DNA from 3 places in the Mesorhizobium sp. B283B1A genome. Region 3 is predicted to be linked to each of the others. Evidence: predicted binding sites of a transcription regulator. Region 3 holds the regulator's gene; each other region holds the start of a gene.
What was found. The regulator PhoB, encoded in region 3, activates phosphate uptake and scavenging genes when phosphate is short. The targets are predictions, from matches to a motif close to TGTCATNNANCTGTCAT.

Region 1: LB577_RS26030 (DUF1045 domain-containing protein) is a predicted target of PhoB. The motif match lies at 6,316-6,332, and genes of this name have one in related genera.
Region 2: ppk2 (polyphosphate kinase 2) is a predicted target of PhoB. The motif match lies at 4,827-4,843, and genes of this name have one in related genera.

Annotation. Positions count from the first base shown of each region.
Region 1 is NZ_JAIUIQ010000038.1:47,186-54,788, forward strand. It holds gene LB577_RS26005 (bifunctional 5-dehydro-2-deoxygluconokinase/5-dehydro-2-deoxyphosphogluconate aldolase) at 152-2,086, shown strand; gene iolD (3D-(3,5/4)-trihydroxycyclohexane-1,2-dione acylhydrolase (decyclizing)) at 2,137-3,987, shown strand; gene iolE (myo-inosose-2 dehydratase) at 4,070-4,987, shown strand; gene LB577_RS26020 (DUF3329 domain-containing protein) at 5,031-5,249, shown strand; gene iolB (5-deoxy-glucuronate isomerase) at 5,406-6,218, shown strand; gene LB577_RS26030 (DUF1045 domain-containing protein) at 6,372-7,079, shown strand; gene LB577_RS26035 (alpha-D-ribose 1-methylphosphonate 5-triphosphate diphosphatase) at 7,121-7,603, shown strand, end outside.
Region 2 is NZ_JAIUIQ010000047.1:11,015-18,617, forward strand. It holds gene LB577_RS28230 (GntR family transcriptional regulator) at 7-672, shown strand; gene LB577_RS28235 (DUF982 domain-containing protein) at 777-1,037, shown strand; gene LB577_RS28240 (hypothetical protein) at 1,119-1,265, opposite strand; gene LB577_RS28245 (glycosyl transferase family 90) at 1,465-2,436, shown strand; gene LB577_RS28250 (glycosyl transferase family 90) at 2,594-3,565, shown strand; gene LB577_RS28255 (aldo/keto reductase) at 3,579-4,622, opposite strand; gene ppk2 (polyphosphate kinase 2) at 4,938-5,858, shown strand; gene LB577_RS28265 (dihydrofolate reductase family protein) at 5,910-6,557, opposite strand; gene hemB (porphobilinogen synthase) at 6,770-7,603, opposite strand, start outside.
Region 3 is NZ_JAIUIQ010000011.1:54,785-62,387, reverse strand. It holds gene pstA (phosphate ABC transporter permease PstA) at 1-718, shown strand, start outside; gene pstB (phosphate ABC transporter ATP-binding protein PstB) at 715-1,518, shown strand; gene phoU (phosphate signaling complex protein PhoU) at 1,542-2,249, shown strand; gene phoB (phosphate regulon transcriptional regulator PhoB) at 2,266-2,955, shown strand; gene LB577_RS11700 (ROK family protein) at 3,274-4,518, opposite strand; gene xylF (D-xylose ABC transporter substrate-binding protein) at 4,789-5,829, shown strand; gene LB577_RS11690 (sugar ABC transporter permease) at 5,972-7,288, shown strand; gene LB577_RS11685 (ATP-binding cassette domain-containing protein) at 7,304-7,603, shown strand, end outside.

The sequences.
Region 1 (7,603 bases), on a different contig from region 3:
GATCATGCTCCCGCACTTTTCGGCTGGGAATGCTCATTCCATATTGACTATGGATTGGAATTATTATTTCATATTGCCGGCGCCACGCTGCCGCTCGCGCGTGTTACCCAAACAATGTTGTTCATGACAACAAGACCGACGGGAGGTTCCAATGAGCGAAGCCGTGGACGCAAGACAGGCGCCGCTCGACGTCATCACCATCGGTCGTGCCTCGGTCGACCTCTATGGCCAGCAGATCGGCTCGCGGCTGGAGGACATCACCTCCTTCGCCAAGTCGGTCGGCGGCTGCCCGGCCAACATATCGGTCGGTACGGCCAGGCTCGGCCTGCGCTCGGCGCTGCTGACGCGCGTCGGCGACGAGCAGATGGGCCGTTTCATCCGCGAGCAGCTGAAGCGGGAAGGCGTCAACACCGACGGGCTGAAGACCGACAAGGAGCGGCTGACCGCGCTGGTGCTGCTTTCGGTCGAGGATGAGGGCGTTTCGCCGATGATCTTCTACCGCTCGGACTGCGCCGACATGGCGCTGGCCGAAGAGGATATCGACGAAGCGTTCATCTCCTCGGCCGGTGCGATCGTCGTCACCGGCACGCATTTTTCGCGCCCCAACAGCGACGCCGCCCAGCGCAAGGCGATCCGCATCATGAAAGCCAAGGGCGGCAAGGTGGTCTTCGACATCGACTACCGGCCGAACCTGTGGGGCCTCGCCGGTCATGCCGAGGGCTTCGAGCGCTATGTGAAGTCCGACCGGGTCTCGGCCCAGTTGAAGACGGTGCTGCCCGATTGCGATCTCATCGTTGGCACCGAGGAAGAGATCATGATCGCGTCGGGCGCCGACGACTGCCTGAGCGCGCTGAAGACGATCCGCGCGCTGTCTTCGGCGACCATCGTGCTCAAGCGCGGCGCCATGGGCTGCATCGTCTATGACGGGCCGATCAGCGACGATCTGGAAGACGGCGTCGTCGGCGAGGGTTTTCCGATCGAGATCTACAATGTGCTCGGCGCAGGCGACGCGTTCATGTCCGGCTTCCTGCGCGGCTGGCTCGGCGGCGAAGACCATGCGACGGCGGCGACCTGGGCCAATGCCTGCGGCGCCTTCGCCGTCTCGCGGCTGCTGTGCGCGCCGGAATATCCGACCTTCGAGGAGCTGCAGTTCTTCCTCAAGAACGGAAGCAAGCATCGGGCGCTGCGCAAGGACGAGGCGATCAACCACATTCATTGGGCGACAACCCGCCGGCGCGACGTTCCTTCGCTGATGGCGCTCGCCTGCGACCATCGCATCCAGCTCGAGGATGTCGCCGCGAAGGCCGGCGCCGATCCGGCACGCATTCGCGATTTCAAGGTGCTGGCGGTCAAGGCGGCGGCCAAGGTCGCCGCCGGACGCGACGGCTACGGCATGCTGATCGATGAGAAACATGGCCGCGAGGCGATGTTCGAATTCGCCCGCCATCCCTTCGCCTGGCTCGGCCGGCCGGTGGAACTGCCGGGCTCGCGGCCGCTGCGCTTCGAGTTCTCGCAGGACATCGGCTCGCAATTGGTGGAATGGCCTGTCGATCACTGCATCAAGTGCCTGTGTTTCTACCACCCGGACGATCCGGCGGCGCTCAAGGAAGAGCAGCAGCAGAAGCTGCGCGCGCTGTTCGAGGCGGCGCGGAAAGTCGGCCGGGAGCTTCTCATCGAGATCATCGCCGGCAAGCATGGCAAGCTCGACGACACGACGATCCCGCGTGCGCTGGAGGAACTCTATGCGCTCGGCGTCAAGCCGGACTGGTGGAAGCTCGAGCCACAGGCATCGAGCGGCGCCTGGGCCAGGATCGAAGCCGTCATCCTGAAACACGATCCGTGGTGCCGCGGCATCGTGCTGCTTGGGCTTGAAGCACCGCAGGACGAGCTGGAAGCGGCCTTCGCCGCAACCGCCAAGGCGCCGATCGTGAAAGGTTTTGCCGTCGGCCGCACCATCTTCGTCCACGCGGCCGAACAATGGCTGGCCGGCAAGATGTCGGATGACGAGGCCGTCGCCGACATGGCGTCGCGCTTCGAGCAGTTGACCGAAGCGTGGCTTGCCGCGCGCGGCCGCAAAGCAGCATAAGAAGAGCGTAGCATAACAAGACGCGACGCAGGACCGCGGAGGAAAACAAGATGAGCAAGACAATCCGCCTGACGATGGCGCAGGCGCTGACCCGCTTCCTCAGCCGCCAGATGACCGAGATCGACGGCAAGAAAGTGCCGATCTTTGGCGGCGTCTGGGCGATCTTCGGCCACGGCAATGTCGCCGGCATCGGCGAGGCGCTCTACCAGGTGCGGCAGGAATTGCCGACCTTCCGCGCCCATAATGAACAGGCGATGGCGCACGCGGCGATCGCCTATGGCAAGGCCAATTTCCGCCGCCGCTTCATGGCCGCGACCTCTTCGATCGGCCCGGGCGCGCTCAACATGGTGACGGCGGCGGCACTGGCACACGTAAACAGGTTGCCCGTCCTGTTTTTGCCGGGCGATGTCTTCGCCAACCGCATTCCCGATCCGGTGCTGCAGCAGGCCGAGGACTTTTCCGACGGCACGGCGACGGTCAATGACTGTTTCCGCCCTGTATCGCGCTATTTCGACCGCATCACCCGACCCGAGCAGATCATCCCGGCGCTGAGCCGCGCCATGGCCGTGTTGACCGATCCGGCCGAATGCGGCCCGGTAACGCTGTCGCTCTGCCAGGACGTACAGGCCGAGGCCTACGACTATCCCGAGAGCTTCTTCGCCGAGCGGGTCTGGCACCAGCGCCGGCCGCGTCCGGATCGCGGCGAACTGGCAGCGGCGGCGGCGGCGCTCAAGGGCGCGAAGAAGCCGCTGATCATCGCCGGCGGTGGCGTGCTCTATTCGCAGGCTTCCGATGAACTGGCGAAATTCGTGGAAGGCGCCGGCATTCCTGTGTGCGAGACGCAAGGCGGCAAATCCTCGCTGCCGGACAATCATCCGCTCAACATGGCGGCGGTCGGCGTCACCGGCACGTCTGCCGCCAACCGGCTGGCCGAAGAGGCCGATGTGGTGCTGGCCATCGGCACGCGCCTGCAGGATTTCACCACCGGCTCGTGGGCGCTGTTCAAGAACTCCGGCAAGACCATCGTTGGGCTCAACGTGCAGCCTTTCGATGCCGGCAAGCATCGCGCGCTGCCGCTGGTCGCCGACGCGGCCGAGGGGCTGGCCGAACTGGGTGCGGCGCTGGGCGGCTGGAAAGCGCCTTCCGCGTGGACCGACAATTCCGCTGCCGGCAAGAAGGCCTGGCAGGTTGACGCCTCCAAGGTGACGGCGTCGACCAACGCCGCCTTCCCCTCGGATGCGCAAGTGATCGGCGCCGTACAGCGTGCAATGGGGTCAGGCGTGATTTTGCTGAACGCGTCGGGCGGCCTGCCGGGTGAACTGCATAAACTCTGGCAGGCGGGAGCGCCCGGCTCGTACCATGGCGAATATGGCTTCTCGACCATGGGTTACGAGATTGCCGGCGGGCTCGGCGCCAAGATGGCCAAGCCCGACCGGGAGGTCGTCGTCATGGTCGGCGACGGCTCCTACCTCATGATGAATTCCGAAATCGCCACATCGGTTATGCTCGGCTTGAAGCTCACCATCGTGGTGCTCGACAACAGGGGTTATGGCTGCATCAACCGGCTGCAGATGGCGACCGGCGGCGCCAACTTCAACAACCTGCTGAAAGACTCGCGCCACGAGATCCTGCCCGACATCGACTTCGCCGCTCACGCGGCGAGCCTGGGCGCGATCGCCGAGAAAGTGCCGTCGATCGCCGGGCTGGAAAACGCGCTGCAAAAGGCCAAGACAAACGACCGCACCACGGTGCTGGTCATCGACACCGACCCGCTTGTCTCCACCGATGCCGGCGGCCATTGGTGGGACGTGGCGGTGCCGGAAGTGTCCGCGCGGCCCCAGATCAACGCGGCACGCAAGGCCTATGACGAAAAGCGGCAGATGCAGAGCGTTGGCGATTGATATCGGCGCTGACCCCCACCCCGCTGCTGCGCAGCGACCCTCCCCACAAGGGGGAGGGTGAACAAGAAACCGGAGCTAGAACTTGAAAGCCAAACTGGGCATGTCCCCCATTGCGTGGTGGAATGACGATCTTGCCGAACTCAGCGATGACGTGTCGCTGGAAGAATGCCTGCGCCAGTCGCGCTCGGCCGGCTTCACCGGGATGGAGATGGGCCGGCGTTTTCCCAACGACCCCGCTGTCATGCTGCCGATCCTGAAGAAGGCTGACGTGACGCTGTGCGGCGGCTGGTTTTCCGGCACGCTGGTCGACGAGGAGATGGCAAAGAACCAGGATCGCATCCAGCCGATGATCGACCTGTTCAAGGCGGTGAACGCGCCTTGCATCGTCTATGGCGAGGTCGGCCGCTCGATTCAGGGCGACCGCTCCAAGCCGCTGGCCACCAAGCCGAAACTCTTGGACGACGAGATGAAGGCCTATGCCAAGCGCCTGACCGCGTTCGGCGAATGGTGCGCCGGGCAAGGCATGCCGCTCTCCTATCACCACCATATGGCCGCCGTGGTCGAGACCGAGCCGGAACTCGACGCCTTCATGCGCCATTCCGGCGAAGGCATTCCGCTGCTGCTCGACGCCGGACATCTGGCCTTCGCCGGCGGCGACGTGCTGCGCGCCATCGACAACCACCACAGGCGGATCAGCCACGTGCATGTGAAGGATGTTCGCATGGCGGTGATCGAAAAGGTCGATCGCACCAAACAATCCTTCCTCGACGCGGTGGCGCTCGGCGCCTTCACCGTGCCGGGCGACGGTTCGCTGGATTTCGGCGCCATCGTGCAGCGCTTCGCCGACCATGGCTACGAGGGCTGGTTCGTGGTCGAGGCCGAGCAGGACCCGAAGAAGAACCCGCCGCTCAAGATGGCTGAGGTTGGCCACAAGGAATTGATGCGGGTGATGACATCAGCCGGCTATACAGTCGAAACCCAGGGTTTCCCGAATGCCTGACACGATGGGTTCACGGCGAGGCAGGTTGCTGTAGATTGGCCCGATGAAAGATTCCGAGCACCCCTTCTTCCGGCCCTTGTGGCGTCGTGTCGCCGTCGTCGCGGTCTGCGTCATCTGGTCGATCATCGAGTTCGCCACCGGCACCCCGTTCTGGGGCGTCATCGCGCTGGGCTTTGCCGGCTACGGCGTCTGGCAGTTTTTCTACCTCTACAAGCCGGCGGACGAGAGCAAGGCGCCGGCCGAGGGCGAACCGAAGGAATAGAGGGGCCGTTGGGCGCGGAACGGGTCGCGTGCGTTGGAGATTGCCTGAAACGCCTCCCGCTTCGGAAGGGCGCCGGCCGAAGATTTGCGATGGCCCTTTCAAACACACGGCTTGGCTTCCCGGAGCCTTCGCGCCAACGGAATAGGAGACAAAAAAATGTCGAAGCTGCTCGTCAAAGCCGACAAGGGCCATGGCCGCGTCGCCCATGTGACGCCGGAAAGCGCCGGCTGGACCTATGTCGGTTTCGACCTGCATCGGCTGAAGCCGGGCGAAACGGCTTCCGGAAAGACTGACGACCGCGAAATCTGCCTGGTGTTCGTCACCGGCAAGGGCAAGGCGAAAGCCGGCGGCAAGGATCTCGGCCTGCTCGGGCAACGCATGTCGCCCTTCGAAGGCAAGCCATGGTCGGTCTACGTGCCGCAGGGATCGGACTGGTCGGTGACCGCGGGAACCGAGCTGGAACTCGCCGTCTGCTCGGCACCGGGCCTCGGCGGCGGATTGCCGGTCCGGGTGATCGGACCCAACGATCTCGGCCAGGAGGTGCGCGGCAAGGCCACCAACACGCGCTACGTCACCAACATCCTGCCGGAAGGTCAGCCGGCGGACTCGCTGCTGGTGGTCGAGGTCATCACGCCCGGGGGCCACACATCGAGCTACCCGCCGCACAAGCATGACCGGGACAATCTGCCCGCCGAATCCTATCTCGAGGAAACCTACTACCACCGCCTCAACCCGCCGCAGGGCTTTGCCTTCCAGCGCGTCTACACCGACGCCGACAAGACCGGCCATCGCGCGCTCGACGAGGCGATGGCGATCGAGGACGGCGATGTCGTGCTGGTGCCCGAGGGCTATCATCCCTGCGCCGCCTGCCATGGCTATGACCTCTATTACCTCAACGTCATGGCTGGGCCGAAGCGGACCTGGAAATTCCACAATGCGCCAGAGCACGAATGGTTGATGAGGGCCTGACCCTTCCGGGGTTTCGACCGAAGCCACTGGTCCAGCTCGGAAAAATCGTCGGCTAAGGACCGACAGGGGTCGATTTGCCATCGAAAACCCTTCAAAGCTTCGTCAATCCGTCATGGAAATCACCTATGGCAGCGAGACTGACGAGGATTTTTCATGCGCTACGCCATCTATTTCACCCCCCGGCAGGACGAGCCGCTGGCGCGGATCGCAGCCAACTGGCTGGGCCGCGACGCGTTCGGCGCCGCGACGAAGCCCGTCGAGGCGGTGGCTGACCTGTCGGCGGCGGAAGTCGCCTTCCACACCGCTTCGGCGCGCCGCTACGGCTTCCACGCGACGCTGAAGGCGCCCTTCCGCCTGGCGGCAAACGAGACGGAGGCCTCGCTGCGCGCGGCACTCGACCGTTTCGCCGAAACAACGCCGGTGGTGACGATCCCGCGTCTCGTCGTCAGCCAGATCGACAGTTTTTTCGCGCTCGTGCCGGAAGGGCCGCTGCCGCCGCTCAACCGTTTCGCCGATGACGTCGTGCGCGATTTCGACCGGTTCCGCGCGCCGCTGACCGAGGCCGAGATCGAGCGGCGCAGCCCGGATTCGCTGAAGCCGGCCGAGTTTCGCAACCTCTGCCAGTGGGGTTACCCCTATGTCTTCGAGACCTTCCGCTTCCACATGACGCTGTCCGGCCGGGCCGGGCCACAGGAAAGCCCACGTCTGCGCGCAGCAATCGACAGCCTGTTCGCGGACGTGCTTCGGCAACCGGTGCTGGTGGATGCGCTGACGCTGTTTGTCGAACTCGAACCGGGGGCACCGTTCATGGTGCTTTCCCATCACGCGCTTGGGCGCCGCCCGGCCAGAAAGACCGCCTGAGCCGGAACAGTTCCGACCGGAAGAACCAAGGATTGCCTGAAATGACCGCCGAGACCGTTCTTTCCAATGCCCGCATCGTGCTTGCCGACGAGATCGTCGAGGGCTCGCTGGTGCTGCGCGACGGGTTTATCGCCGACGTCGATGCAGGTAGCAGCCGGACCGGCGAGGACATGGGCGGCGACTATGTCATTCCTGGGCTGGTCGAACTGCATACCGATCATCTCGAGGGCCACTACGCGCCACGGCCGAAGGTGCGCTGGAATCCGATCGCGGCTGTGCTTGCCCATGACGCGCAAGTGGCGACGGCCGGCATCACCACCGTGCTCGACGCCCTGCGCGTCGGCATGGACGAGGACGCCGATCTTACCTTGGCCGATATCCGCAAGCTGGCCGATGCCATCGAGGACAGCGTCGCGCAGGATCGTCTGCGCGCCGATCACTTCCTGCATCTGCGCTGTGAGGTTTCGGCGCCAGATTGCTTGCAGGCCTTCGCCAATTTTGACGGCGACGAGCGGGTCAAGCTG
Region 2 (7,603 bases), on a different contig from region 3:
AGCGCGATGTCGCAGATGCAGAATGTCGAACGGCGGTTGCGCGAGATGATCCTTGGGCTCGAGGTCGGACCGGGGGAGCGGCTGACGGAGCGTTGGATCGAAGGTCGCTTCGGCGCCTCGCGCACGCCGGTCAGGGCAGCGCTTCTGCGGCTGGAGACCGAGGGGCTGGTCGGCAGGGACGGGCGCGGCTGGACGGTGTCGCCCATCAACCTTGCCGAACTCGAGCAGATCGCGGTCTATCGCGAGGCGGTCGAGGTCGCGGCTCTGCGGCTGACATGCACGCACGTCGACGGGAATGCCATCGATGTCATCGAGGCGATGCTCGATTCCTGCGACGAAAGCACGCTGCGCGAGGAGTGGCATCGCGTTGGCATGGATTTTCACATCGAGCTGGCGCGCCTGTCGGGCAATGAATTCCTGTTCCGGGCCGTTCGCGATGCCATGACGCGGCTGTCGCGCGCCCGCTGGCTTGAGGTTCGCGACGAAGCCGCCCTTGGCCGTGCCTGGGCCGAGCATCGCGCCATCCTGGCGGCAGCACGCCTTGGCGATGCCGATGAAGCGGCCCGCCGGCTTTCAGCCCATATCGTTGGCAGCCGTGACCGACTGGTGACGTCGCTCGCCAACGATAGACGTGGGCTTCGCGCCAGGGGTTTTGCCGTGGTCGCTGCTTAGCGCGGCCTGCACAAGGCGGGGGCAATCGCTGCGAAACGGCGGCGTCCCGACACAAAGCGCACTTTCGGCCTCGCTTCATGGATGCCGATGGCGTAAGAGCGGCGATGGAAAACAACCGATTTGAAACACCCGTGACCGTCAAGTCCGTCACGGCGGGAAGCACTCAGCTCTTGCGTTCGGCCCGGGAGGCTTCCGATTACCTCCTCAACAGCTGGCCCGGCAAGCGCAGCCCCAAGCACCGCGCAGCGCTGCAGGCCTGTCATGACGCGCTGGCCGGCGACAAGCCGGCCATGAATGCCAGGCGTGCCTTCATCGCGGCGGCGCGTGAGGTCGACGTTTTCGTCAGCGACAAGGCGCCCGCTTGACGCAATCCAATCGGATTGAGACGGGCCAATCGGGATTGAGACGGGCCAGCGACGAGGCCCGCATTCGCGGGCCTCTTGCCGTCATTCCTCTGTTTCGGTGTCGGTCTCGGTCTCCGGCTTGGACCGTTCCCGCGCGGCGACCTTGGCGGCCTGCTTTTCGGCCTTCTTGGCTGCTTTCTGCCGGTCGCGTTCCTTGCGTTCCTGATCGTAGTTTGGTGCTCGCGCCATATCGGCTCCTTTTTGACCTGCCTTGCGGCTCAAACCTTGCCTAGGAGCATTAGCCGCCAAACACAACAGCCGACGCAAAAGTACCGCGGCGTTCGCTTCCGCGGTTGGGAGGGCTTGCCAGATGCGCAGCACAATGGTGTAGGAAGCGTCGGGGCGCCAACGAATTGAGAGCTGCCTGTTTGTTTTGATCAAGTGAACCATGGCCACAATTGCGCGGACGACGGCGAGGGTGTTCTATTATGCGCGAAACGTCGCGCGCGACATCATTCCCCAAGCCCTGTTTCGACGCAGGCTGGCCGCTCGTCTCGAAACGGCCAGGCTTTCCGGCGAGCCGGCGCGCCGGCGGCTGAATTACTACAACAAGCTGCAGGATGATTTCACGCCAAGCGCAAAGGCCGTGCGCATCAGCGAGCTGCCCTTCACTCCGACCATGTATTATTACGACCTGAAGGAGTTTGCCCGCTACTTCGATCCCGGCCTGCTGATCGACGTCGAGTTCGGAGACGTCATGAAGGTGCCGAAGGTGCCTTCGATCGTCAAGGATCGGCCGATCCGTGACGACGACGGCAACGCGGTCATCATGAAGCTCGACAAGTTTCGCCATTTCCAGATGCCGGCCGATACGATCCCGTTCGCCGACAAGCTGCCGGCCGTGGTCTGGCGTGGCGATCTCAACAATCCGATCAGGACACGGTTTCTGGAAGCAGCGCGCGACCTGCCGTTCTGCGACGCCGGCTCGCACAAGCCCAACGCGCCGGCAGAGTATGCCAAGCCCTTTCTCACCATCGCCCAGCACCAGCGCTATCGCTACATCGTTTCGCTCGAAGGCAACGACGTGGCGACTAATCTCAAATGGATATTGAACTCGAAGTCACTCTGCTTGATGCCGCCTCCGACATACGAGACATGGTTCGCGGAGCGGCAGCTCGAAGCCAACGTCCACTATGTGCCGCTCGCAGCGGACTTCTCCGACCTTGCTGAACATGTGGCCTTTTTCGAGCGGCACCCGGCGAAGGCCGAACGCATCGTCGCAGCCGCGAACGCCTATTGCCGGATATTCGACAATGAGCAGACCGAACAGGCGATCTCCCTGCTGGTGCTCTACAAATATTTCGTGCTCAGCGGCCAGATCAAGCCGGATGCCGATGTCTGGCGCTACATAACGGGATAGTTGCCGGCGACATAGCCGGCCCCTGTGGCCAAACGCGCCGTTGCCATTTGGAGGCGCCGCCTATTTTTGCGAAATCTCTGACACGACCACGCGGGAGCGCGCGAGGAACTATTTCGGCTGTCGTGCGTTTGCTGGCGCTTGTTTTGATCAGAGAACGATGGCCACCATACAGCGAACGACCCAAAAGGTTTTCTACTATGCGCGAAATGTCATCCGCGATGTCGCACCACAGGCAATCTTCCGACGACGGCTGGCAGGTCGCCTCGAGCAGGCCAGGCTCTCCGATGAGGCCGTCCGCCAACGATTGAACGACTACAACAAGCTTCACGACACGTTCTCGCCCAGCCCCGATGCCGTCCGTATCGACAGCCTGCCGTCGACACGCAGCATGTATTACTACGACCTGAAGGAATTTGCCCGTTACTTCGATGCCGGACTGCGCCTCGACCTGGAGTTTGGCGACGTCATCGAGGTGCCCAAGGTGCCGTCATTCGTCAAGGATCGCCCGATCCAGGCCGACAACGACAATGCGGTGCTCATGAAGTTCAACAAGTTCCGCCACTTCTACATGCCTGTCGACACGGTTGCCTTCGCCGACAAACTGCCGGCCGTGGTCTGGCGTGGCGATCTCAACAATCCGCTCAGGACAAGGTTTCTGGATGCCGTGCGCGACTTGCCGTTCTGCGATGCGGGCTCGCACAAGCCGAACGCGCCGGCAAAGTACAGCAAGCCCTTTCTCAGCATCGCCCAGCACCTGCGCTATCGCTACATCGTCTCGCTGGAGGGCAATGACGTGGCGACCAATCTGAAGTGGATCATGAATTCGAACTCGCTCTGCCTGATGCCGCCGCCGACCTACGAGACGTGGTTCAGGGAGAGCCAGCTCGAGGCCAATGTCCACTATGTGCCGCTCGATCCGGATTTCGCCGATCTGGCCGAAAAAGTAAGCTATTTCGAACGGCACCCGGCCGCGGCGGAGCGCATCGTCCTCGCGGCCAATGCGCATTGCCGCAAGTTCTCCAACCAGCGAGACGAGCAGGCGATCTCCCTGCTCGTGCTCTACAAATATTTCGTGCTCAGCGGCCAGCTCGAACCCTATCCCGAACTCTGGCGGTTCATCGGGGGTTAGATCCTGATGTCCGTCAGATGGCGCTGCGGTCGAGAACCGTGTCGGCGGGGCTGAAGCGATCCTTTGCCGTCAGTTGCTGGTGCCAGTAGGGGTAGAGCAAAGGCGGCCGGCTGACCGCGTCGAGGCGCTGGCGTTCGTCGGCACTGAGTTCCAGGGCTGCGGCTGCGAGATTATCCTTGAGCTGGGCATCGTTGCGGGCGCCGATCACCAGGGAGGAGACGGCGGGGCGGCCGAGCAGCCAGGCAAGGGCCACCTGCGCCGCGGAAACACCCCGGGCCTTGCCGATTTCGACCAGCACGTCGACGATCCGCCAGAGCCGGTCCTCGTCCCGGATCGGCGGCTCGGACCAGCCGGCGAGCTGTCGGGCGGTGGGGCTGTCGCGGCGGTATTTCCCGGACAGCAAGCCGCCGGCGAGCGGGCTCCACACCAGCACGCCGAGCCCCTGGTCGACCGAAATCGGCAGCAATTCATACTCTGCCTCGCGTGCCTCCAGCGTGTAGTGGATTTGCTGGGTGACAAAACGCGGCTGGTGATGGCTGTCGCTGACGGCAAGCCCCTTCATCACCTGCCAGCCAGAGTAGTTGGAGCAGCCCACATAGCGGATCTTGCCCTGGCCGACCAACGTGTCGAGCGCGGCGATGGTTTCCTCAAGTGGCGTCAGGCCGTCCCATTCGTGCAGGAAATAGATATCGATGACATCGGTCTTGAGCCGCTTCAGGCTCCTCTCGCACTCGCGGATCAGGTGATAGCGCGACAGGCCTTCGTCGTTAGGACCTTTGCCGATCCGCATCCTCGCCTTGGAGGCGATCAGCACGTCGTTCTTGCGCTTGCCGCCGAGTGCTTCGCCAATGATCTCTTCCGAGATGCCGTTCGAATAGACATTGGCGGTGTCGAGAAGATTGATGCCGGCATCGATGCACATGTCGATCATCCGTTTGGCTTCGGCGAGATCGCTGTTGCCGACAGCGGCGAACGGGCCGGCGCCGCCGAAGGTCATGGTGCCCATGGTCAGTGTCGAAACCTTCAGGCCGGAACGGCCGAGAGTGCGGTATTCCATGTCAGTCCTCGCGATTGTGTTGAATTGGGGCCGTATTGAATTGGGCCGTGTTGAACTGGGGCTGAGTTGAATTGGGGCGGCGCGAAAGGGCAGCCCGGAATGCGACCGGAGATTTGTAGGACAATTCGGTCCGCTTGTCGCCATGCCAGGACGACGATCGATCATATCTCGCGGGATTTGCAGCGCCGGCGATCGCGCTCGGGCTGCAATAAAACCGTCACTGCCGGCCTATATTGAATTCGGCTAAGGTGTTCCGTTCCAGGCCGCGGGCCAGCAGGGACGTGAACCGACAGGCTTGCAAGCGGAGCAACTGATATGACCGAGGTGAGACAGAATTCCCCTGCAAAAGACTGGCTCGAAGCCGAGCTCGCCGACACGCTCGACGAAGACTATGAGCTCGAAATGTCGGAACCGGCGCTGTCGATGGAGATCGCCAAGATCTACAAGAACTCGCATCCGCCATCGATCGACCGCATGCAGTATTTCCGCGACCTGATCACCTTGCAGTCGGAGCTGATCAAGCTGCAGTCGTGGGTCGCCTATCACAGGAAGAAGCTGGTGGTGATCTTCGAGGGCCGCGACTCCGCCGGCAAGGGCGGCGTCATCAAGCGCATCACCCAGCGGCTCAATCCGCGCATCTGCCGCGTCGTGGCACTGCCGGCGCCGACCGAACGCGAGAAATCGCAGTGGTATTTCCAGCGCTACGTCCCGCATTTGCCGGCCGGTGGCGAGATCGTGCTGTTCGACCGCTCCTGGTACAACCGTTCCGGCGTCGAACGGGTGATGGGTTTTGCCGGACCGGAGCAGGTCGAGGAGTTCTTCCACGACGTGCCGGAGTTCGAGCGCATGCTGGTGCGCTCGGGCATCACCGTGGTCAAATACTGGTTCTCGATCACCGACGAGGAGCAGCAGATGCGCTTCCTGATGCGCATCCATGACCCGATGAAGCAGTGGAAGCTGTCACCGATGGACCTGCAGTCGCGCGTGCGCTGGGAACAGTACACCAAGGCCAAGGAAGAAACCTTCGCCCGCACCAACATTCCCGAGGCGCCCTGGTTCATCGTCGAAGGCAACGACAAGAAGCGCGCGCGGCTGAACTGCATCGATCATCTGCTGAAGCAATTGCCGTATGAAGAGGTACCGCACGAGGAGATCACGCTGCCCGAGCGCGTCTTCAATCCGGAATACGAGCGCCAGGTTCTGCCGCGCGAACTCTACGTGCCGGAGAAGTATTGAGGCGGATGAGGCTGCGGTCTCCCCCACGTGGGGGGAGATTACGCTCCCCACCTACGCTCGATCGATGATCACATGCGTGGCAAGCGCTGTCGCCACCTGCTCCGTGCATCGATAGCCAAGCTTCACCATATCCAGGCCCGCTAAGAGATGCTCGCCTGTTCCCAGCAGCATCGGCGAGATCGCTAGGTGCATGGTGTCGATAAGTTTTTCCTGGAGATATTGCCGGACGGTCGAGACACCGCCGCCGACCCGCACATCCTTGCCGCCAGCCGCCGACCTTGCCTGCTCGAGCGCCGAATGGATCCCGTCGGTGACGAAGTGGAAAGTGGTGCCGCCCTCCATCGTGATCGGCGCTCGCTTGAAGTGTGTCAGCACGAAGACCGGCACATGGTAGGGCGGGTTGTCGCCCCACCAGCCCTTCCAGGTCTCGTCGGGCCACTCACCGCGGATCGGTCCGAACATGTTTCGCCCGAGGATCCACGCGCCGACATTCTCGAAGCTGCGTGCCGCGAACGCCTCGTCGGCGTCAGTGGTGCCGCCGTCTTGCCCGAGCACCATCTTGCGGAAGGTGCGGGTGTCGACAAACCACTTGTGCAGGGATTCCCCACCAATGCCGAGCGGATTTTGCAGATCCTGGTCGGGACCGGCGCCATAGCCGTCGAGCGATAGGGTGAAAGCGTTGACACGCAGCTTGGACATGAAAACCTCCTCGATAACCAGTTGTATTTTGCAAGTGGTTGCCTTGTAGCAAACCGATTGCGAATTGCAAGTGGTATTTTCTACGGCGAAGAAACACGTACCCGGACCTCTCCGCCAGCAGCGGGAAGTCCTTGCCTGTAAGTTCCTTATGGAAGTCGCGGATGCCGTTCATGGACGACCACGTCGCTGACTGGCCGGGGGAGGGCGAGAACCTACCCCTTCAGCATCGTCGCCACTTCAGGTGCGAAATAGGTCAGGATGCCGTCGCAGCCGGCGCGCTTGAAGGCAAGCAAGCTCTCCAGCATCGCTTTCTCGCCGTCGATCCAGCCATTGGCGCCCGCTGCCTTGATCATCGAATATTCGCCCGACACCTGGTAGGCGAAGGTCGGCATCTGGAATTCGTCCTTCAGCCTGCGGATGATGTCGAGATAGGGCAGGCCGGGCTTGACCATCAGCATGTCGGCGCCCTCGGCGATGTCCTGTTCGGCCTCGCGCACGGCTTCGTCCGAGTTGGCATGGTCGATATAGTAGGTCTTCTTGTCGCCCTTGAGCAGCCCGGCGGTGCCGACCGCCTCGCGATAGGGGCCGTAGAAGGCCGAGGCGAATTTGGTCGCGTAGGACATGATCGCCACGTCCTGAAAGCCGTTGGCGTCGAGCGCGTCGCGGATGGCGCCGATACGGCCGTCCATCATATCGGACGGCGCGATGATGTCGGCGCCGGCCGCCGCTTGGATGACGGCCGCCGCCGCGACCTGATCGACCGTCTCGTCGTTGACGATGATGCCGTCGCGCAGGATGCCGTCATGGCCGTGGCTGGTGAACGGGTCGAGCGCGGCGTCGGTGATGATGCCGATCTCGGGCACCGCGTCCTTTATGGCGCGGGTCGCGCGGTTGATGACATTGTCGGGGTCTAGGATGTGCGAGCCGGTCTGGTCGCGTAAGGCCAGATCGACATTGGGGAAGGTGGCGAGCGCCGGAATGCCGAGCTTGGCGGCGCGTTCCGCCTCCCTGACAGCCAGATCGATCGACAGGCGGAAGACGCCCGG
Region 3 (7,603 bases):
GTCGGGTGTCAATCTTTCGGTCTTCACACAAATGACCCCGCCGCCCGGCGATGCCGGCGGCCTGCTCAACGCCATCTACGGCAGCATCGTGATGACCGTCATCGGCATCATCGTCGGCACGCCGATCGGTGTGCTGGCCGGCACCTACATGGCCGAATACGGCCGCTTTTCGAAGCTCACTACCATTGTCCGCTTCATCAACGACATCCTTCTGTCGGCGCCGTCGATCATCATCGGCCTGTTCGTCTACGAATTGATGGTCCGGCCGATGGGGCACTTCTCGGCGATCGCCGGCGCCGTCGCGCTGGCGATCCTGGTCATCCCCGTCGTCGTGCGCACCACCGAGGACATGCTCAATCTGGTGCCCAACGCCTTGCGCGAAGCCGGCACCGCGATCGGCGCGCCGCGCTGGGTGGTCATCCGTTCTGTCGCCTACCGCGCCGCGCTTTCGGGCATCGTCACCGGCATATTGCTGGCCATCGCCCGCATCTCCGGCGAGACGGCGCCGCTGCTGTTCACCGCGCTCAACAACCAGTTCTGGTCGAGCAATCTCAACGCGCCGATGGCCAGCCTGCCTGTCACCATCTTCCAGTTCGCTCTCAGCCCCTACGAGGAATGGCAGCAACTGGCCTGGACCGGCGCACTCATAATTACATTGACGGTTCTCGCGCTCAGCATCTTTGCGCGCAGCCTGACCGGACGCAGAGAGGACAAATGAGCCAGATGTTGTCTCCAGACATGACGATCGCCGCCGAGGCAGCCGCCAAGGCAAAGATCGAGGTCAAGAACCTCAATTTCTACTACGGCCAGTCGAAGGCGCTGAAGGACATCACGCTGTCGCTGCCCGAACGCAGCGTCACCGCCTTCATCGGACCGTCGGGCTGCGGAAAGTCGACGCTGCTGCGCGTCTTCAACCGCATCTACGAGCTCTATCCCAGGCAGACAGCCGAGGGCCAGGTGCTGCTCGACGGCAAGAACGTTCTCGACCGCTCGCAGGACCTCAACCTGTTGCGCACCAAGATCGGCATGGTGTTCCAAAAGCCGACGCCGTTCCCGATGTCGATCTATGAGAACATCGCCTTCGGTGTCAGGCTCTATGAGAAGATCAGCAAGGCCGAGATGGACGGCCGCGTCGAACAGGCGCTGAAGCGCGCAGCACTCTGGACCGAGGTCAAGGACAAGCTCAATGCCAGCGGCCTCAGCCTTTCGGGCGGCCAGCAGCAGCGGCTCTGCATTGCCCGTACCGTGGCGGTGAAGCCGGAAGTCATCCTGCTCGACGAGCCGGCCTCGGCGCTCGATCCGCTGTCGACCGCCAAGATCGAGGAGCTGATCGACGAATTGCAGGCCGACTACACGATCGTCATCGTCACCCACAACATGCAGCAGGCGGCGCGCGTGTCGAAGCAGACGGCCTTCATGTATCTGGGCGAACTGGTCGAGTTCGACAAGACGGAGAAGATCTTCACGTCGCCCCGCGAAAAGCGCACGCAGGACTACATCACCGGCCGCTTCGGCTGATCACGCATACGAGGACCAGGATCATGGCCGAACACACGGTTGCAGCCTTCGATGAAGATCTCGGACAGATCAGCAGGCTGATCAGCGACATGGGCGACCTCGCCGGCTCGATGGTCGGCGGTGCCACCAAGGCGCTGCTGAACTCCGACAATGCGCTCGCCCAACGCGTCGTCTCCGATGACGCGATCATGGATGCGCGCCAGCGCGAGCTGGACGACCGCGCCATCACGTTGATCGCAAAGCGCCAGCCGATGGCCGACGATCTGCGCCACGTCGTCGGCTCGATCCGCATGGCCGGCGATCTCGAACGCATCGGCGACCTTGCCAAGAACATCGCCAAGCGCGTCGGCACGGTCGGGCTCTCCGCCACGCCGCGCGACCTGTCGCACTCCATCGACGCGATGGCGCAGCTGGTGCTGATCCAGGTTCAAGGTGTTATCGAGGAATATGCGGCGCGCGATGCCGCCGCACTGGCCAAGCTGCGCGCCGACGACGAGCGTATCGACGTCAAATACACTTCGGTGTTCCGCGAACTGCTGACCTACATGATGGAAGATCCGCGCAACATCACCGCCTGCACGCATCTTCTGTTCTGTGCCAAGAACCTCGAACGCATCGGCGACCACGTGACCAACATCGCCGAGAATGCGTATTATGTGCTGACCGGCACGCAGCTGCCCGCCAATCGCCCGAAGCAGGACGAAACCGCGATGTCGGCGCCGGCGGCATAGCAGGGGTGACCAGCCGATGATCGCGCCACGCATCATGGTGGTGGAGGATGAGGAGCCGCTAGGGGTGCTGCTCCGCTACAATCTGGAATCCGAGGGCTACCAAGTCGAGGTGGTGACGCGCGGCGATGAGGCGGAGATCCGCCTGCAGGAGAACGTGCCCGACCTTCTGGTGCTCGACTGGATGGTACCGGCGGTGTCCGGCATCGAACTCTGCCGGCGCCTGCGGATGCGGCCCGAGACCGAGCGGCTGCCGATCATCATGCTGACCGCGCGGGGCGAGGAGAGCGACCGCGTGCGCGGCCTGTCGACCGGCGCCGACGACTATCTGGTCAAGCCGTTCTCGACGCCGGAATTCATGGCACGCGTCAAGGCGCTGCTGCGCCGCGCTAAACCTGAAGTGCTGTCCAGCGTGCTCAAGGTCGGCGATATCGTGCTCGACCGCGAATCGCACCGCGTCTACCGCAAGAAGAGCGAGATCCGGCTCGGACCGACCGAGTTCCGCCTGCTCGAATTCATGATGCGCCATCCCGGTCGCGTGTTCTCGCGCAGCCAGCTGCTCGACAATGTCTGGGGCGAGACGATCTACATCGACGAGCGCACCGTCGACGTGCATGTCGGGCGCCTGCGCAAGGCGGTCAACAACGGCCGCATGCCGGATGTGATCCGCACGATTCGTGGGGCGGGCTACGCGATCCGGGAAGATTAGGTTCTTCGGCGCGGAAGGTTAGAAAGTCGGATTTCGTGCTTAAGCCGGATCGCTTTACCTTGGCGATTGGCGAAAACGTCCATTGCTTCGTCATCCACGGGCGGAGCAAGGAGCGAAGCGACGCGGCGTAGACCCGAGGATCCATGCCGCGACTTCGAAGCGTTGCCTCGGCGCGGAATTCTGCTCCGCTGCACTCCGTGGCCAAGGTCGCGGCATGGATCCCAGGGTCTCCGCGACGGAGATTCGCTCCTGCTCCGCCCAGGGATGACGAAGTCGTGAGGCTTTGTCCAACCCACGGATGTTACGATGGCTTCGATTTCACGCCACGTTCTTCCCAGCCGCGCCTGCTCTCGCCTGCACGCCCGGCGCGAAAATTTCCTGGTCGACGAAGGTCAGTGCGCGCATGGCGCAGCCTTCGCGGATCAGCGGCAGTTCGTTAGGCTCGGTGTCGAAAGAGATCGATTTCGAGTGCTGGCCGCCGGCGGTCTGGGCAATCGCCTCGCGCAAGGCCGGCTCGATCAGGTCGAAGGCGGCGGCGCTGACGCCGACAATGGCGACGGGGGCGGGATCGATCAGCGCGAACAGGCTGCCGAGGCCATAGCCGAGTGCCTCGCCGGCCCTGCGATAGGCCTGGCGCTCCGGTCCGTCCTTGTCGCGCGCCGAGGCCGCCAGCGCCCGCATGTCGGCGTCGCTGACGTCGACCGGTTCGGTGTCCTCGCCAAGCTGTCTCGCGTTGCGCCAGATGGCGTAGTTGCCGGCATAGGCCTCGACGCAGCCGCGCCGTCCGCAGCGGCAGAGTGCGCCGTCCGGCCGGTGGATCATGTGGCCGAATTCGCCACCCGACGAGTGGGTGCCGGTGAACAGTTGGCCCTTCAGCACAAGGCCCATGCCGATGCCGTGAGACAGCAGAATGGCGATGAAGTCGTCGCGGTAGCGCTCGGGATCGCGCCAGCGCAGCGCCACCGCCATCATGTTGCAGTCGTTTTCCATGGTGGCGGGGATGCCGAACTCGGCCTCGAATATGTCGGCGAACGCGATGTCGGTCTGCGGCGTGATCGGCGACCACAGCATGGCGCGCGCCTCGGTATCGGTGATGCCCTGGATGGCCAGTGCGATGCGGGCGACGCTGCGGACATCGATGTCGGGATCGTCGATGCGGCGCCGCACGATGGCGACGCATTCGCCGATCAGCGCCTCGCGCGACATGGTCAGCGTGTCCAGCCGGCGCTGTTCCTCCGATATCACCTGGCCGGCATAGTCGATGACGGCGACCGACAGGAAATTCAGCGACAGCACCACGGTCATCACCGCCGCCGCCTCCGGGTTGAGTGTGAGGCCGACCTGCGGTCGACCGCGTTTCAGCGACCCGGCCTCGCTCGGCTTGCCCTCGGTCAGGACGCCTTCGCCGATCAGGTCGGAGGAGATCGCCGAGATGGTCGAGTGGCTGAGGCCGGTGGTGGCGGCGATCTCGGTGCGCGAAGGCTGACCGGCACGGCGCACGGCCGAGATCACCATGGCGCGGTTGCGCCGGCGCAGATCGTCGTGGCGGATTCCGACCGACATGTTCACCCACATCCTCCCGGTCGCCGCGGCCTTTCGTGCCTCCCGAAGGCCGCCAGCGAAGCCGCCAAATACTGGCAGAAGCGCCGCACGCTGTCATTATTTATTCCGGAGCTCGAAAAAAAGTCCGCGGCACCTCAAAATCCATCAGAATCATTGTTGACAGTGTTCCGGCGATGGACCAGTGTTTTTTCGAGGCTCGAAAAAATAGGGCCTTTGTGCCGGCCTTAGGGTCAGTTTGGTCGCGCCATACGCGGCGCAGGGAGGAATATCATGAAGAAATTCACAGCCGCCATCCTGGCGGGTGTCGCCATGTCGCTGACGCTTGCGTCGGTCGCGCAGGCGAAGGACAAGGTCATCGGTGTTTCCTGGTCCAACTTCCAGGAAGAGCGCTGGAAGACCGACGAGGCCGCGATGAAAAAAGCGATCGAGGCCGCCGGCGACAAGTACATCTCCGCCGACGCGCAGTCCAATCCCGGCAAGCAGCTCACCGATGTCGAAAGCCTGATCTCGCAAGGCGCCAATTCGCTGATCATCCTGGCGCAGGACGCCTCGGCCATCGGCCCGGCGGTGCAGAAGGCATTGGACGAAGGCATTCCGGTCGTCGGCTATGACCGCCTGATCGAGAACAAGGACGTCTTCTACCTGACCTTCGACAACAAGGAAGTCGGTCGCTTGCAGGCCAGCGCGGTGTTCAAGGCCAAGCCGGAAGGCAACTACGTCTTCATCAAGGGCTCGGGTGCCGATCCGAATGCCGACTTCCTGTTCTCGGGCTCGATGGAAGTGCTCAAGGAAGCCATCGACAGCGGCAAGATCAAGAATGTCGGCGAGGCCTATACGGACGGCTGGCTGCCCGCCAACGCCCAGAAGAACATGGAACAGTTCCTGACCGCCAATGACAACAAGGTCGACGCGGTGGTCGCGGCCAATGACGGCACCGCAGGCGGCGTCGTCGCGGCGCTGACGGCGCAAGGCCTTGCCGGCACCGTGCCGGTGTCCGGCCAGGACGGCGACCATGCGGCACTCAACCGCATCGCGCTCGGCACCCAGACCGTGTCGGTGTGGAAGGACGCGCGCGAGCTCGGCAAGAACGCGGCCGAGATCGCCTCGCAACTGGCCGACGGCAAGAAGATGGCCGACATTGCCGGTGCGAAGGACTTCACGACGCCTGGCGGCAACACCGTCAAGTCGCTGTTCCTGACACCGGTTGCGATCACCAAGGACAATCTCAACGTGGTCATCGACGCCGGCTGGATCAAGAAGGACGAGGTCTGTGCAGGCGTCGCCGCCGGCAGCGTCGCGGCCTGCAACTGATCCGAAGACGTCAGACAATGAAACGCCGCGGCTGCCAGGCCGCGGCGTTTTTTCAAGAAGATTTGTGTTTCCGCCGCGGGCGGGTAGCTTCCAGGCTCTATTCCGGCATCCGCGTCAGACGGCAAGCCGGCGGGAGGATTTCATGACCGACACGACCTCAAATGCACCGGCCGACACCGCGCGGGCATCGGAACTAGGCGCGGTCGCCCGGTTTCTGAAGGCAACCGAACTCGACACACGCATGCTTGGCATGGTCGGTGCGCTGCTGGTCATCTGGGTCGGCATTCACATCCTGTCGGGCGGACTTTTCCTGACACCGCGCAATCTCTGGAACCTGTCGGTGCAGACGTCCTCGGTCGCGATCATGGCGACTGGCATGGTGCTGGTCATCGTCATGCGCAACATCGACCTTTCGGTTGGCTCCGTCGAAGGTGTGATCGGCATGATCATGGGCGTGGCGCAAGCCGAATTCCTCATTCGCGTCATCGGCTTCCAGCTTGGAGATCCCTGGCTCTGGATCATTGCACTGGCCGCCGGCGTGGTGCTCGGTCTCCTGATCGGCGCATTCCAGGGCTTCATCATCGCCTACCTCGAAGTTCCGGCCTTCATCGTGACACTGGGCGGCCTGCTGGTCTGGCGCGGCATGGCGTGGCTCATCACCAACGGGCGCACGGTCGCGCCGCTCGACGCCACATTCCAGCTGATGGGGGGCGGACCGAGGGGCTCGATCGGCGCCACCGCCAGTTGGATCATCGGCGCCGTTGCTTGCGCGGCTGTCGCTTTCGCGCTGCTCAATGGTCGATCGCAGCGCAAACGGTTCAACTTTCCGCTGCGTCCCGTCTGGGCGGAAACCTTTCTCGGCGTAGTCGCCTGCGCTGCCATCCTTGGCGCGGTGTGGATCGCCAATTCCTATCCGTGGCCAATCGGCATCGTACGCCAGTACGCTCAGCAGAACGGCATCGCCATTCCTGAAAATGGACTGTTCATCGCCCACGGCATTGCCATACCGGTGCTGATGGCGGTCGCGGTCGGCATCGTCATGACGTTCATCACCAAGCGCACCCGTTTCGGCCGCTACGTCTTTGCCATCGGCGGCAATCCGGAGGCCGCCAATCTCGCCGGCATCAACACCCGCTGGGTGACGATGAAGGTGTTCATGATCATGGGTGTGCTGGCCGCGATCAGCGCGGCGATCTCGTCGGCCCGTCTTAACGCGTCGACCAATGCGCTGGGCACGCTGGACGAGCTTTTGGTGATTGCCGCCGCCGTTATCGGCGGCACCTCGCTTGCCGGCGGCTCCGGAACGGTGCTCGGCGCCATGCTCGGTGCGCTGCTGATGCAGTCGTTGCAGTCCGGCATGGTGCTGCTCGGCATCGACTCACCGCTGCAGAGCATCGTCGTCGGCGCCGTGCTCGTCGTCGCCGTCTGGCTCGATACCGTCTACCGCAAGCGGGTCTAGGGAAGGAGAACCATCATGGCCGACAACACCGCTCCCGCATCTGCTCCCGCCGGCACGTCGCTGGTCGACATGCGCAACATCTCGATCGCCTTTGGCGGCATCCGTGCCGTCGACGACGCCTCGATCGATCTTTTCCCCGGCGAGGTCGTGGCGCTGCTCGGCCACAATGGCGCGGGCAAGTCGACCCTGATCAAGATCCTGTCCGGCGCCTACAAGCGCGATGCCGGCCAGATCTTCGTCAATGGCGAGGAAGCGGCGATCTCCAACCCGCGCGACGCCAAGAAATACGGCATCGAGACGATCTACCAGACGCTG